DNA from 2 places in the Pseudomonas sivasensis genome. Region 2 is predicted to be linked to the other one. Evidence: predicted binding sites of a transcription regulator. Region 2 holds the regulator's gene; the other holds the start of a gene.
The links. Region 2 encodes sigma-54, which starts transcription at its own class of promoters, with help from an activator protein. Its sites were predicted from a motif close to ANTGGCATNNANNTTGCTNT; they were not measured.
Positions count from the first base shown of each region.

Region 1: the regulator sigma-54 is predicted to act here: its motif matches at 2,153-2,172, upstream of flgB (flagellar basal body rod protein FlgB).

Region 1 is NZ_CP090029.1:4,829,445-4,836,706, forward strand. Features, by position in the region: gene flgE (flagellar hook protein FlgE) at 1-488, opposite strand, end outside; gene flgD (flagellar hook assembly protein FlgD) at 520-1,239, opposite strand; gene flgC (flagellar basal body rod protein FlgC) at 1,256-1,699, opposite strand; gene flgB (flagellar basal body rod protein FlgB) at 1,703-2,110, opposite strand; gene cheR (protein-glutamate O-methyltransferase CheR) at 2,423-3,250, opposite strand; gene LRO94_RS21810 (chemotaxis protein CheV) at 3,295-4,227, opposite strand; gene flgA (flagellar basal body P-ring formation chaperone FlgA) at 4,308-5,072, shown strand; gene flgM (flagellar biosynthesis anti-sigma factor FlgM) at 5,214-5,531, shown strand; gene LRO94_RS21825 (flagella synthesis protein FlgN) at 5,580-6,050, shown strand; gene LRO94_RS21830 (flagellar brake protein) at 6,147-6,896, shown strand; gene LRO94_RS21835 (MFS transporter) at 6,957-7,262, opposite strand, start outside.
Region 2 is NZ_CP090029.1:1,203,494-1,210,755, reverse strand. Features, by position in the region: gene LRO94_RS05350 (KpsF/GutQ family sugar-phosphate isomerase) at 1-658, shown strand, start outside; gene LRO94_RS05345 (KdsC family phosphatase) at 659-1,183, shown strand; gene lptC (LPS export ABC transporter periplasmic protein LptC) at 1,192-1,764, shown strand; gene lptA (lipopolysaccharide transport periplasmic protein LptA) at 1,751-2,284, shown strand; gene lptB (LPS export ABC transporter ATP-binding protein) at 2,284-3,009, shown strand; gene LRO94_RS05325 (RNA polymerase factor sigma-54) at 3,207-4,700, shown strand; gene hpf (ribosome hibernation-promoting factor, HPF/YfiA family) at 4,776-5,081, shown strand; gene ptsN (PTS IIA-like nitrogen regulatory protein PtsN) at 5,094-5,558, shown strand; gene rapZ (RNase adapter RapZ) at 5,561-6,418, shown strand; gene LRO94_RS05305 (HPr family phosphocarrier protein) at 6,435-6,707, shown strand; gene LRO94_RS05300 (ZIP family metal transporter) at 6,745-7,262, opposite strand, start outside.

The sequences.
Region 1 (7,262 bases), 2.5 Mb from region 2:
TTACTGGTGGAATCCACTTTGGTGGACGCCTTCGGCGGCAGGTAAGACAAGTTCAGTTGCAGGTCGGTCAAGCCACCCTTGATGATCTTGCCGTCTTCATCCGCTGCGTAGCCTTGCAGGCGCGAGGTGCCGGTGTTGTTGGTGATATAGCCGTCTTTGTCGGCACGGAACGCACCACTACGGGTGTATTCCAGCGAACCGTCGCTGCCCTTCTGCACGAAGAAGCCACCGCCCTGGATCGCCATGTCCAGCACGCCGCCGCTGTTGTTGACGTCACCTTGGGTGAACTGCTGGGACACCGCCGCCAGGTTCACACCATTGCCGATGCTGTTCTGGCCGGTGCCCAATTTGGATGCGGCGTAGATGTCGGCGAATTCCGCACGGGACGACTTGAAGCCAGTGGTCGCGACGTTGGCGATGTTGTTGCCAGTCACGTCCAATTGTTTGTTGGCCGCATAGAGGCCGCTAAGGCCGATATTAAAAGACATGTTTCTCTCCCTCTGCCGTAGTTAGCCGGCTCTATGTACCGATAGTCTGAATTTGCGACAGCTTGACGCTGCCCATGCCACCCGCAAGGTTCAGCAGCATCTCGCCACCGGTCTTGCTCAAAGTCACGCTGGTCACCGTTGCCGGCAACGAAGTGGCCAGGGCCACTGAATCGCCCGCGTCATTCTTGGTCGTGGCCGCGAAGGTGTAGGTGCCCGCTGGAGCCACCTCACCCGCATCGTTCTTGCCATCCCAGATGAAGCTCGCAGTGCCGGCGCTCTGGGCACCCATATCAATGGTGCGCACCAAGTTGCCATCTTTGTCTGTGATCTTGATGGCGACGTTGCCGGTGGCTGCAGTCACAGCTACCGAACCGTTCATGCTCTTGCTCGTATCCACCAGGGCCTTGTCGGTCTGGGTGATGATCGAACGCCCAACCAGCGACGAAGCCTGCAGCGCCTGGGAGGAGCTGAAGTTGCTGGAAATTGCATTCACCGAGTCGTTGAGGGTGTTGATGCCTTCCAGGCTGCTGAACTGGGCCAGTTGGGCCACAAATGCACCGTTGTCCTGAGGCGACAGCGGGTCCTGGTTTTTTAGCTGGGTGACGAGCAGCTGCAGGAATGCATCTTTACCCAACGACTGATTGCCGGTAGCAGCAGCAGCCGTACTCGCGACATTGTTTGTTGCAGTGCTGACCTTGGAATTGAAAAGGTCCTGGACTGCCGAATTAGTAGACGTATCAACGATGGCCATTATTTGGCGCCCCTTATCACTGACCCAGGGTCAGGACCTTCTGCATCATGGTTTTGGCGGTGTTCATCATTTCCGCATTGGTCTGGAACGAGCGGCTGGCGGAAATCATGTCGGCCATTTCCTCGACCACGTTGACGTTCGGGTAGTACACGTAGCCTTTTTCGTTCGCAGCCGGGTGGTTCGGCTCGTAGCGGGCTTCGAGGTTGCTCTGGTCTTCGACCACGCCGAGCACCTGCACGCCAGAGCCTGCTGCGCCCTGCTCCTGGAACAACGAATCGCTGCCGCCGTTCTGGCCGCCCTGGAACATGGTCGCGAAGACCGGGTGACGCGCACGGTAGGTCTGGTCAATGCTCGAAGACACAGTCTCGGCGTTGGCGATGTTACTGGCGACGGTGTTGAGACGCGTGGTCTGGGCGCTCATGCCACTACCGGCAATATTGAAAACACTGGACAGGGACATGGCTTACTCTCCACGAAGGGCCGACATCAGCCCTTTGAATTTGCTGTTGAGCAGCGTAAAGCTGGCTTGGAAGTTCACCGAGTTCTCGGCGTAGGCCGATTGCTCCAGCTGGGCGTCGACGGTGTTCTGGTCGATCGACGGCTGCATCGGCGTGCGATACAGCAGCGACTCGTCACCACTGCTCAGACCTTGTGCTTCGATATGACGGTTGTTGGTCATGTTCAAGGCGAAGGTGCCGTTCTTGGTCTTGTCCTGCTGTGCGGCAAGCACGGCGGAGAAGTCCAGGTCCCGAGCCTTGTAGTTCGGGGTATCGGCGTTGGCAATGTTGTTGGCCAGGACTTCAGCACGCTGGGCGCGGAAGCCCAGGGCTTTTTCGTGGATACCGAGCGCTTTATCGAAGCTGATGCTCATGGCGGAAACCTTTAGGCTGACCTGCTGTTCGTTAACTGGGTTATAGCAAAGCGCATGCCAGTTTCTGAAAAGCCCATGAATCAAGGGTTTACGGGGATATTGCCGGCGGCAATGCCAGAAAAGCGGCAACGGGTCTCCGCGTAGCGCCAGTAAAGCGGCAATCCGGCTTGCCGCTATCCTGAGGATTGCCGCACAAAAAAAATGTGGGAGGGGGCTTGCCCCCGATAGCGGTGTATCAGTGATAGATGCATCAACTGAACCACCGTTATCGGGGGCAAGCCCCCTTCCACATTCTTGACCGCGTACGCTTTATTACTTGGCCTGGTAGATGATCCCAGGGCTGCACTGCACCATCTGGAAATGATCCGGCAGGCCATTGAGCGCCTCGGAAGCACCGAGGAACAAGTAACCGCCACGCTTGAGGGTGCCGTGGATGCGCAAGAGGATGTCTTTCTTCACTTCGGCCGAAAAGTAGATCAGCACGTTGCGGCAAAATACCATGTCGAACTTGCCAAGGCTGGCGTAGCTATCAAGCAGGTTGAACGAGCGGAACTCAACGCGGCTCTTGATTGGCGCCTTGATCGCCCAACGCCCCGCCCCTTTCGGGTCGAAGTAACGTTGCAGGCGTTCCTGTGACAAACCACGTCCCAGAGCCAGGCTGTCGTACTCGCCGGTCTTGCAATTAGTGAGCATGGTGCCGGACAGGTCAGTGGCAACAATTTGTGCCCCGGCCTTCAACTGACCCATGTTTGTCCGTTCGAACTCATCAATGGACATCGAGATAGAGTACGGTTCCTGCCCCGAGGAGCAGGCTGCCGACCAGATACGCAGACGCTGGCCCGGGCTGGCCTTGATAGCCTCCGGCAGCACTTTGCTCTTGAGCACTTCAAAGGGGTAGGTATCACGAAACCAAAGGGTTTCGTTGGTGGTCATGGCATCGACCACCATTTCTTTGAGACCACTGCGCGGCTGCCCCTGGATCCGTTGAACCAACTCGCCCAGGGACTTGATGCCCTGCTGCTCCATCAGTTTGTTAAGACGGCTGGATACCAGGTATTGCTTGTTTTCACCGAGCAATATGCCACAGGCTTTTTCCAGGAAGACCCGGAACTGTTCAAAATCCAAATTACCCGTAGACACTGATACCGCCTCTAAAATCGTAAGACCGCCAGGGCAACAAGCCCTTAGCTGTGATCTGCTGCCTTGATCCGGTCGACTACCCGGGATGCCAGGTCATCAGGACGGAATTTGGCCAGGAAGTCATCGGCACCGACCTTCTTGACCATCGCCTGATTGAATACGCCCGACAACGAAGTATGCAGGATGATATGCAATTTTTGCATGCGTGGATCGCTGCGTATCTCAGCCGTGAGGGTGTAGCCGTCCATTTCCGGCATCTCGATGTCGGAGATCATCATCAAGAATTCTTCTTCCGGTTTCTTGCCTTCATCCACCAGCTTGCGCAGGTAATCCAGCGCCTGGCGACCATCATTAAGCGCCACGACTTCCACGCCGACGGTTTGCAGGCAACGGGTCACCTGCTTGCGTGCCACCGAGGAGTCATCCACCGTGAGCACACGCAGCGAGACCGCCTTATGCGCCGTTTCGGCATCCACCACGCCCACGGAAATCGATTCCGAGGTCGGCGCAACTTCGGCGAGGATCTTCTCCACGTCGATGATTTCCACCAACTGGTTATCGACCCGCGTCACTGCCGTGAGGTAGTGGTCGCGGCCAGTGCCCTTGGGCGGCGGATGAATCTCTTCCCAGTTCATGTTGACGATGCGCTCCACCGAGCGAACCAGGAAACCCTGGGTCTTGGTGTTGTACTCGGTGATGATTACGAACGGGTTCTCGCGGTCCTGCAGGCCAGCCGAACCGGTGGCCAGGGCCAGGTCAAGAATCGGGATGGTCGCGCCACGGATGTTGGCTACGCCACACACCACAGGGCTGGACTTGGGCATGATCGTCAGCTTGGGACATTGCAGCACTTCCCGCACCTTGAACACATTGATGCCGTACAGCTGTTTGCCATCCAGGCGAAAAAGCAACAACTCCAGGCGATTCTGCCCTACCAGCTGTGTGCGCTGGTTTACTGAATCCATTACTCCTGCCATGCCCAGACTCCTACGCTAAAACCTTGAAGGTGCGACGCGCACCCAACACTAAACGGCACGAGCTTTGCTATTTATTGGCCATGGATATTAAAACGACAGTTTCCCGACGCCTTCGATTCCCACAGTACCGCAGATTGCTCTGCGCCTCGGTGGCATTGCTTGCTTCCTGCCTCGGCGCCACGGCCCGCGCAGATAACGTCACCTTGCCTGATCTACTTATCGGCGTCACTCAGGGCTTTCTTGAGTTCACTGTAGAAGATTATCTGGCGACCACCCAGACACCGGGCCGTTATGAAATCCAGGTCAACCAGTTGGACCCGCGCCTGCGCATGCCTATGTGCGACAAGGAATTGACAGCGACCCTGGAAAGCCCCGCTCAGCCTATCGGCCGCGTGACGGTGCGGGTGCGCTGCGATGGCGCCTCGCCCTGGACGGTGTTTGTGCCGGCACAGGTCAAGCTATTCCGCGATGTAGTGGTGGTGGCCCGACCGCTGAAACGCACCGGCATCATTGGTTTTGAAGACGTTGTGCTGCGTGAACGCGACATCAGCCTGATCAACCAGGGCTATCTCACATCAGTGGACCAGGCCATCGGGCAGAAATTGACCCGACCAGTGGTCACCGATCAGGTGATTACGCTGGTGCATCTGGAACAGGCCGAGGTCATTCGCAAGGGCGATCAGGTGGTGATTTCCGCGAGCAGCGGAGGATTGAATGTGAAAATGCCTGGCGAAGCACTGTCCAACGGCGGCATGAGCGAACAGATTCGAGTCAAGAACCTCAACTCCAACCGCGTGATCAAGGCGCGGGTGACAGCCCCAGGGCAAGTCGAGGTCGCTTTATAGATTACTGGTACAGGACGCTGGGTTTTCCTACACTGTGCACGAGAAGTCCCGTGCGGAGATTTATTGTCATTCGCGCCTAAAGTTTGTCCGGGTATGGCCGAAAACATGGCAAGCGTCCAAATACCCAGAGGTTTTTTTATCATGGTCATCGATTTCAGCCGTTTGAATAACGCCCCGACGACGTCAGGCACTACGCGCACCACCAGCACCAAGGACAGCGTAGAAGCCAAGGCCCCGGCGCTGCCCGTCAAGGCAGAACAGGCCAGCCAGAGCGGGGAATCCGTACACCTGAGCAATGAGGCTCAACAGTTGCAGAAGGTCACTGACTCGCTGCGCGATCAACCCGTGGTCAATAAAGCCCGTGTGGCCGAATTGAAACAGGCAATCGCCGATGGCAGCTATAAAGTCGACAGCAACCGTGTAGCCAGCAAGCTGCTTAATTTCGAAGCCGAGCGCTAGGCAAAGGCCTGCGCAGGGCTTTTGGACGCTTAAAACCCAAGGCCAGCCATGCATCACGACGAACATTTGCTGCAACTGATCATTGATGATCTAGCGCCGACGCAACAATTGCTGGAGCTGCTAAGAGAGGAATCACTGGCCCTTTACGGCCGGGATATGCCGTTGCTGGAAGAAATTCTGGCCCGCAAACAGTCGCTGATTGTCCTCTTGGAACAGCACGGCAAAAAACGCAGCCAGATCCTGATCAGCCTTGGCCTGCCGGCAGACCACGACGGCTTGGCGCAGCTGGCCAGCCACTCCTCGGTCGGCGATCAGCTCTTGAGCCAGAGCAAAGAACTCAACCAATTGCTCGCCCAGTGCCAGGAAGCCAACCTGCTTAACGGTCAGTCGATCCAGCTTCAGCAAGCCACGACCGCCAACCAGTTGCGCATACTCCACGGCGGAGAGCCGCCGGCACTGTATAACGCCCAGGGATCAACCTCGCGCCTGGTCAAGCCAAGCACCCGCAGCCAAGCCTGACGCCAGTTTACTGTGCGCCCTATCCAAGGCGCGCCACATGCTGGCAAAATGCCGGTTCTTGCGTGTAGTCGTATTTTGTCTGGAGATGGAAGAACCGTGTTCAACGCCCTTAATGCGGAAGATGCGCCGCAGCCACCCAAGGTGCTCACCACGCCTCTGGAAATCGCAGGCACCTTGCGGATGCTGCAAGACAGCCATGACCCGCTGATCATCACCTTCCATGAGCGCAGCCAGCGCTTCCAGAGCTATCTGGTGGACGTTAACCGTGACAGCAGCACGCTGGCGCTGGACGAAATGATCCCCCGTGATGGCGAACGCCACCTCGAAAACGGCGAACCCTTCCGTATCGAAGGCTTCCACGACGGCGTGCGCGTCGCCTGGGAAAGCACCGGCAACCTCAAAATCAGCGAAAAAGATGGCCACCGTATCTACACCGGCAGCCTGCCGGACGAGGTGGTCTACCATCAGCGCCGCAATGCATTTCGCGCCGCGCTGAAGCTGGCACAACTGGTGAACATCGAGCTCGGCGGCGAAAAACTCAAGGCGCCTGTCAACGGCAAATTGCTCGATATCTCCGCCACCGGCTGCAAACTGCGCTTTGAAGGCGACATCTCCGAACGCTTGCAACTGGGCCAGGTATACGACCGCTTTATCGCCGCCCTGCCGTTTGGCAGCATGACCACTTCGGTCGAGCTGCGTTACCTGCACTTCGAAGAGAAGATAAACACCACCTTTGCCGGCGTGCGCTTCCACAACATGAGTGGCCTGGTGCAGCGCCAAGTCGAACGTTTTGTGTATCAACTGCAGCGAGAAGCGCGGCGCTTCGACAAGGACGACGATTTTTAATCATTAAAGATTACGGCAAAAAAACGGGCAGATCCTTTGGGGATCTGCCCGTTTTTACTTTCAGGGGCGCGCCCTGCTCAAGTCATGCGGATGCTCTTCCGGCCCCAGAGGTTCCGGCGGCCCGACAAAGGCTGGCTCATCTACTGGCGCCTGGGGATCAGTTTCCGGCTCAGGCTCAGGACTAGGATCAGGGACATTCTGCATCTGCTCCTGCACCACTTGCTCATCGACCCGTGGATCAAGCGCGGCCACCAGCGGCGAACTCGACATGCTGTCGGGCATCGCCACGTGATGCAGCGGGGCATCCTCCACCTGATGCAAATTGGTCACCGCCTTCGGCCGGATGCGCCACACCAGGATCAACGC
Region 2 (7,262 bases):
AATCGTGACCCTGCTGCCGCTGATCAAGCGCCTTGGCATCCAGATGATCAGCGTCACCGGCAACCCGGAGTCGACGCTGGCCAAGGCTGCCGATGTTAACCTGAACGTTCACGTCGCCCACGAAGCCTGCCCGCTGAATCTGGCACCGACCTCCTCCACTACCGCTGCCTTGGTTATGGGCGACGCTCTGGCCGTTGCACTGCTTGAAGCTCGCGGGTTCACCGCTGAAGACTTCGCGTTCTCCCACCCGGGTGGCGCGCTGGGCCGCCGCCTACTGCTGAAAGTGGAAAACGTTATGCATTCAGGCGATGAATTGCCCCACGTCCAGCGCGGCACTTTACTGAAGGACGCGCTGATGGAAATGACTCGCAAGGGCCTGGGCATGACCGTGATCCTTGAAGCTGATGGCCGCCTGGCTGGGGTCTTCACCGACGGCGACCTGCGCCGCACCCTGGACCGCACCATCGATATCCACACTGCGACGATCGATGCAGTGATGACGCCACACGGCAAGACCGCACGCCCTGAGATGCTGGCAGCCGAAGCATTGAAGATCATGGAAGACCACAAGATCGGCGCCCTGGTGGTTGTCGATAGCGACGACCACCCGGTTGGCGCCCTGAACATGCACGACTTGCTGCGTGCGGGAGTGATGTAAATGACCAGCGACCTGTTGCAACGCGGCAAAAACATCAGACTGGCGATTTTCGACGTTGACGGCGTGCTGACCGATGGCCGCCTGTACTTCCTCGAAGACGGCAGCGAATTCAAGACGTTCAACACCCTCGACGGCCAAGGCATCAAGATGCTGATGGCTGCAGGCGTGCAAACCGCGATTATCAGCGGCCGAAAAACTCCCGTTGTGGAACGCCGCGCACAAAACCTGGGGATTCCTCACCTGTATCAGGGCCGCGAGGATAAACTGGTAGTTCTGGACGAGCTTCTTGGCCAACTCAACCTAAGCTATGAGCAGGTCGCCTACTTAGGCGATGATCTGCCCGACCTGCCGGTCATTCGTCGAGTAGGGCTTGGCATGGCCGTCGCCAATGCGGCGGCGTTTGTTCGCGAGCACGCCCATGGCATCACCTGCGCCCGTGGTGGCGAAGGTGCAGCACGCGAGTTCTGCGAACTGATCCTGCGAGCCCAAGGCAGCCTTGAAGCGGCCCACGCCGCCTACCTATAGAGCGTTTTATGCTGAGCAAAAAGATTCGCAACTTCCTGTTATTCGGGGTCATTGCCGCGCTGTTCCTCGCGGTGGGCTACTGGAATATCAGTCCGGGGCGCTTCCTCGACCAGCCTGTTGCGCAGGTCGACGAGGGGGCCATCGACTATTACGCCACCAATGCCTATAGCGTGCAGTTCCTGCCCGACGGCAAGCTGCAGTACGAAATGACGTCGGACAAAGTCGAGCACTTGAAGGCCACCGAAGTCACTCTGCTGACTAATCCGGACCTGAACCTGTACCGCGGCACCGAATTTCCGTGGCATGTCACCAGCAAGCGTGGTGAGGTGAACCCCGACGGCACCGAGGTAGAACTGATTGACTCGGTACGTGTTGCGCGCACGGACGCCAAAGCCCGTGACACGGTGATTACCAGCAGTCGCATGACCGTATTCCCGCAGAAGCAATATGCGCAGACCGAGCAAGACGTTAGAATCGACGGCGCTGGCGGTGTATCGACTGGCAAGGGAATGAAAGCGTATTTGAAAGAAAGCAGGATACACCTGCTATCGAACGTAAGAGGACAGTATGAGGCTCGTTAAAACTCTCCCTATTTTGCTCGGTTTGGGCGCAGCACTGGGAAGCGTGAGCGCCTGGGCTCTGCCGAACGATAGCCAGCAACCGATCCACATCTCGGCTGACGATGCGCAACTGGATGACAAGCAAGGTGTTGCCACCTATACCGGCGGCGTAATCATCACCCAAGGGTCGATGAAGATCACCGGTAATACCGTGACACTGACGCGTACCCAAGCCGGTGACATCGACGTCGTGACCTCAGTGGGCAACCTGGCTTACTTCGAACAGAAGCAGTCCGCTGCCGACACTGGCCCGATGAAGGGCTACGGCAAGACCATTCAGTATCACGCCCAGCAGAATCGCATTGTGCTGATCGACCAGGCCAAGGTGCTCAGCCCCGATGGCAACTCCACGGAAGGTGAAAAGATCACCTATGACACCGTGAAACAGATCGCTAACGCCGGTCGTGCCAATGGCAGCAAGGTCACCGCACCGCGCCCACGCATCGACATGGTTATCCAGCCGAAGAAGAAGGCCGAGTAATGGCAACCCTGAAAGCCCAGCATCTGGCCAAGGCCTATAAAAGCCGTCAGGTCGTGCGCGACGTCAGCCTGTCGATCGACAGCGGCCAGATCGTCGGCTTGCTCGGCCCCAACGGCGCAGGCAAGACCACATGCTTCTACATGATTGTTGGCCTGGTCCAGGCGGATCAGGGTCGCGTACTGATCGACGACCTGGATGTCAGCCACCAGCCAATGCACGGTCGTGCACGCGCGGGTATCGGCTATCTTCCTCAAGAAGCATCGATCTTCCGCAAACTGTCAGTTGCCGACAACATTATGGCCATCCTTGAAACTCGCAAGGAACTGGACCGTGACGGCCGCCGACAGGAGCTGGAAAGCCTGCTGCAGGAATTCCATATCAACCACATTCGCGACAACCTTGGCATGAGCCTGTCCGGTGGTGAGCGGCGTCGCGTGGAAATCGCCCGCGCCCTGGCCACTGCCCCCAAGTTCATTCTGCTGGACGAACCGTTTGCCGGCGTCGACCCTATCTCGGTTGGCGACATCAAGCAGATCATCCATCACCTCAAGGCCAAGGGTATCGGTGTACTGATCACCGATCACAACGTGCGTGAGACCCTCGATATCTGCGAAACCGCGTATATCGTCAACGATGGTCAACTGATCGCAGAAGGCGACTCCGCCACCATCCTGGCCAACGAACTGGTCAAGGAAGTGTATCTGGGTCACGAGTTTCGCCTGTAAAGCCGCCTGCACAAACAAGGCGGTGGCAGGTCGTTTGCCTGATGCGCGGGAGTCAATGAAAACCTCCGGTTTTTTATTGTTACCGCGCTCTAGGCAAAGCCCTCGATATCAGGCATATAATTTGCTTATGTTTGGCGCTCACGCGCCCTGTCGTGGATGGCGCGTTGCGCCGGCGAATAAGGTGTTAAGCCCCTGCCATGAAACCATCGCTAGTCCTAAGAATGGGCCAGCAGCTGACGATGACACCGCAGCTGCAACAGGCCATCCGCCTGCTCCAATTGTCGACCCTGGACCTGCAACAGGAAATCCAGGAGGCCCTGGAGTCTAATCCGATGCTCGAACGCCAGGAAGAAGGCGACGACTTCGATAATGCAGACCCGTTGGCCGACAACATCGAGCAAAAACCCAACGCAGACGTGCAGGAACCGTCCTACCAGGAAACCGCCCCTACGGTGGATAACCTTGAGGAAGGCGATTGGAACGAACGCATTCCCAACGAGCTTCCCGTAGACACTGCTTGGGAAGACGTCTACCAGACCAGCGCCAGCAGCCTGCCCAGCAACGACGATGATGAGTGGGACTTCACTACCCGCACGTCCGCCGGCGAAAGTCTGCAGAGCCATCTGTTGTGGCAACTGAACCTCGCACCGATGTCGGACACCGATCGCCTGATCGCCGTCACCCTGATCGATTGCATCAATAACCAAGGCTATCTGGACGAGACACTCGAAGAGATTCTTGAGGCCTTCGACCCCGAACTAGATATCGAACTGGACGAAATCGAAGCCGTCCTGCACCGCATCCAGCAATTTGAGCCCGCGGGTATTGGTGCGCGCACCCTTAGCGAATGCCTGCAGCTGCAACTGCGCCAGCTGCCCGCCAAGACCCCATGGCTCGCCGAGGCCCAGCGCCTGGTCACCGAATACATCGACCTGCTCGGCAGCCGCGATTACAGCCAACTGATGCGTCGCATGAAACTCAAGGAAGACGATCTGCGCCAGGTCATCGAGCTGGTGCAAAGCCTCAACCCGCGTCCCGGCTCGCAGATCGAGTCCAGCGAGGCCGAATACGTAGTTCCTGACGTGATCGTGCGCAAGGACAACGAGCGCTGGCTGGTGGAGCTTAACCAGGAGTCAGTGCCACGCCTGCGAGTCAACCCGCAATATGCAGGTTTCGTGCGACGCGCCGACACCAGCGCCGACAACACCTTCATGCGCAACCAGTTGCAGGAGGCGCGCTGGTTCATCAAGAGCCTGCAAAGCCGTAACGAAACCCTGATGAAAGTCGCCACGCAGATCGTCGAGCATCAGCGCGGCTTCCTGGAATACGGCGATGAAGCGATGAAGCCTTTGGTTCTGCACGATATCGCCGAAGCGGTAGGCATGCACGAGTCGACGATTTCCCGCGTTACCACGCAAAAATTCATGCATACCCCACGGGGTATTTATGAGTTGAAATACTTTTTCTCCAGCCATGTCAGCACCTCAGAAGGCGGCGAATGCTCGTCCACGGCAATCCGCGCAATCATCAAAAAACTGGTTGCCGCGGAAAATCAGAAAAAGCCGTTGAGTGACAGCAAGATCGCTGGTTTACTGGAGGCACAAGGCATTCAGGTCGCCCGTCGAACCGTCGCCAAGTACCGCGAATCCCTTGGGATCGCGCCTTCCAGCGAGCGTAAGCGTTTGATGTGACGGGCGGGCCACAGCGTTCCAGTGGCGGGTATTCCTACCCGCCGCTTTATGCACTGGCAACGAAGGAGAAGCTGTATGCAAGTCAACATCAGTGGACACCATGTAGAAGTCACCCCTCCCCTGCGCGAATATGTCGAGCAAAAGCTGAAAAAGCTTGAGGGTCATTTTGACAAGATCACCAATGTGCAAGTGATCATGAAGGTCGACAAGCTTCAGCAGAAAATCGAAGCGACCCTACAGATTCCCGGTGGCGAAGTAGTCGCCAACGCCGAGCATGAAGACATGTATGCATCAATCGATGCCTTGACTGACAAGCTCGACCGCCAACTTAAAAAGCATAAGGAAAAGCAGCAGAGCCTTCTTCAGGGCACAGGCCGCTAACACTCCCCACCCATGATTCGACTTGAAACCATCCTGACCCCCGGCCGTTCCCTCGTGAACGTGCCGGGCGGCAGCAAGAAGAAAGCCCTCGAACAAATTGCCAACCTGATCAGCAGCCAAGTGCCTGAACTGGAGATGCAAGATGTCTTCGAGGCTCTGATTGCTCGTGAAAAACTGGGTTCCACCGGTTTTGGTAACGGCATCGCCATTCCTCACTGTCGCCTCAAAGGCTGTGAGACACCTGTCAGCGCGCTGCTGCACTTGGACGCGCCTATCGATTTCGATGCCATTGATGGCGCCCCGGTCGACCTGCTGTTTGTTCTGTTGGTCCCACAGGCCGCCACCGATGCGCACTTGGAACTGCTTCGGCAGATCGCCAGCATGCTCGACCGCAAAGAAGTACGCGACAAACTGCGCAGTGCCGGCAGCAATGAGGCGCTGTACCAAGTTGTCCTGGATGAGCAAAACGGGCAGTAATCATGCGTTTGATCATCGTCAGCGGCCGCTCCGGCTCGGGTAAAAGTACCGCCCTCAACGTTCTTGAGGACAACGGCTTCTATTGCATCGATAACCTGCCGGCCGGCCTACTGCCGGAGTTGGCGGAACTCGCTCTGATCCACACCGAGCTGGCGCAACCTCTGGTTGCCGTTTCGATCGACGCCCGCAACCTACCCAGCCACCTCTCTCGGTTCCCGGAACTGTTGGAAGAAGTGCGCGCCAAGCATATTCATTGTGATGTGCTGTACCTGGACGCCGATGAAGAGACGCTGCTCAAACGCTTCTCCGAAACCCGTCGACGCCACCCCCTCAGCAGCCCTCACCGTTCTCTGGCTGAAGCCATCGAGGACGAAACCAAGTTGCTGGGGCCGATCATTGACCTCGCCGACCTTAAGATCAACACCACCGGCCTTAACCTTTACCAGCTGCGCGATGCCATCAAACTGCGCCTGCTGAATCAGCCGGAGCCTGGCACGGCGTTTCTCGTCGAGTCTTTTGGCTTCAAACGTGGCATGCCGGTGGATGCCGATCTGGTGTTCGACGTGCGCTGCCTGCCCAACCCCTACTGGAAGCCAGAGTTACGCGACCAATCAGGGCTGGACCTACCTGTGGCTGAGTACCTAGCCGCGCAGCCGGATGTGGAGGAGATGTTCCAGGACATTTCCAGCTATCTGCTCAAGTGGCTGCCGCGCTTTGCCGCGAGCAACCGGGCCTATGTCACTATTGCCATTGGATGCACCGGCGGTCATCACCGTTCGGTATACCTGACCGAGCGCTTGGGCCAAGCACTGCAACAAACCCTCAAGAACGTCCAGGTTCGCCACCGCGACCTTAGCTGAAAGGAACACCTGCGCGATGCCCGCTCTGGAAATTGAAATCATCAACAAGTTGGGCTTGCACGCCCGCGCCTCGGCCAAGTTTGTCGGAGTAGCCGGGCAGTTCCCCTGCCAGATCAGGGCTGGACGCACACCTGAAAGCATGGTCGACGGCAAAAGCATCATGGCGATGATGATGCTGGCGGCCGGCAAAGGCACCAAAATTCATTTGAAGACCGAAGGCGAGCAAGACCAGGAAGCGATGGAAGCTCTGGTGGCGTTGATCAACAACTACTTTGATGAGGGTGAGTAACCTCACCCTTTGACACAAACGTGAAGCCGCAACGGCTTCACCCCAATGCGGTATCCATCGCCATCATCAAGCAAAATCCAATGCAGAGCCCCAAGCTGGCGAGCTTTTCGTGGCCATTGCGCCGCGACTCCGGGATCACCTCATGGGTCACTACCAACAGCATCGCCCCGGCAGCCAGCGCCAGCCCCAAAGGCAACAACACCTCGGCCAGGCTCACCAGCCAAGCGCAGAGTACGGCAAACACCGGTTCCACCAAGCCTGAAGCAGCACCAATCAGGAATGCCTTGGCCCGCGACATCCCTGCCCCGGCCAACACCAACGCAATCACAAGACCTTCGGGCACATCCTGCAAGGCGATGCCCATGGCCAAGCTGTCGGCATCCGGCATGCCGCCGCCGGCAGAGACGCCAACCGCCATGCCTTCCGGAATGTTGTGAGCAATGATAGCGAACACGAATAGCCAGATGCGCGGCGGTATCACCGGTTTGTCCGGCGTGCCCACCAGCATTTCTGGACTCGCGCCGGAGACCTTGCGGTCAACCAGATACAGCCCGA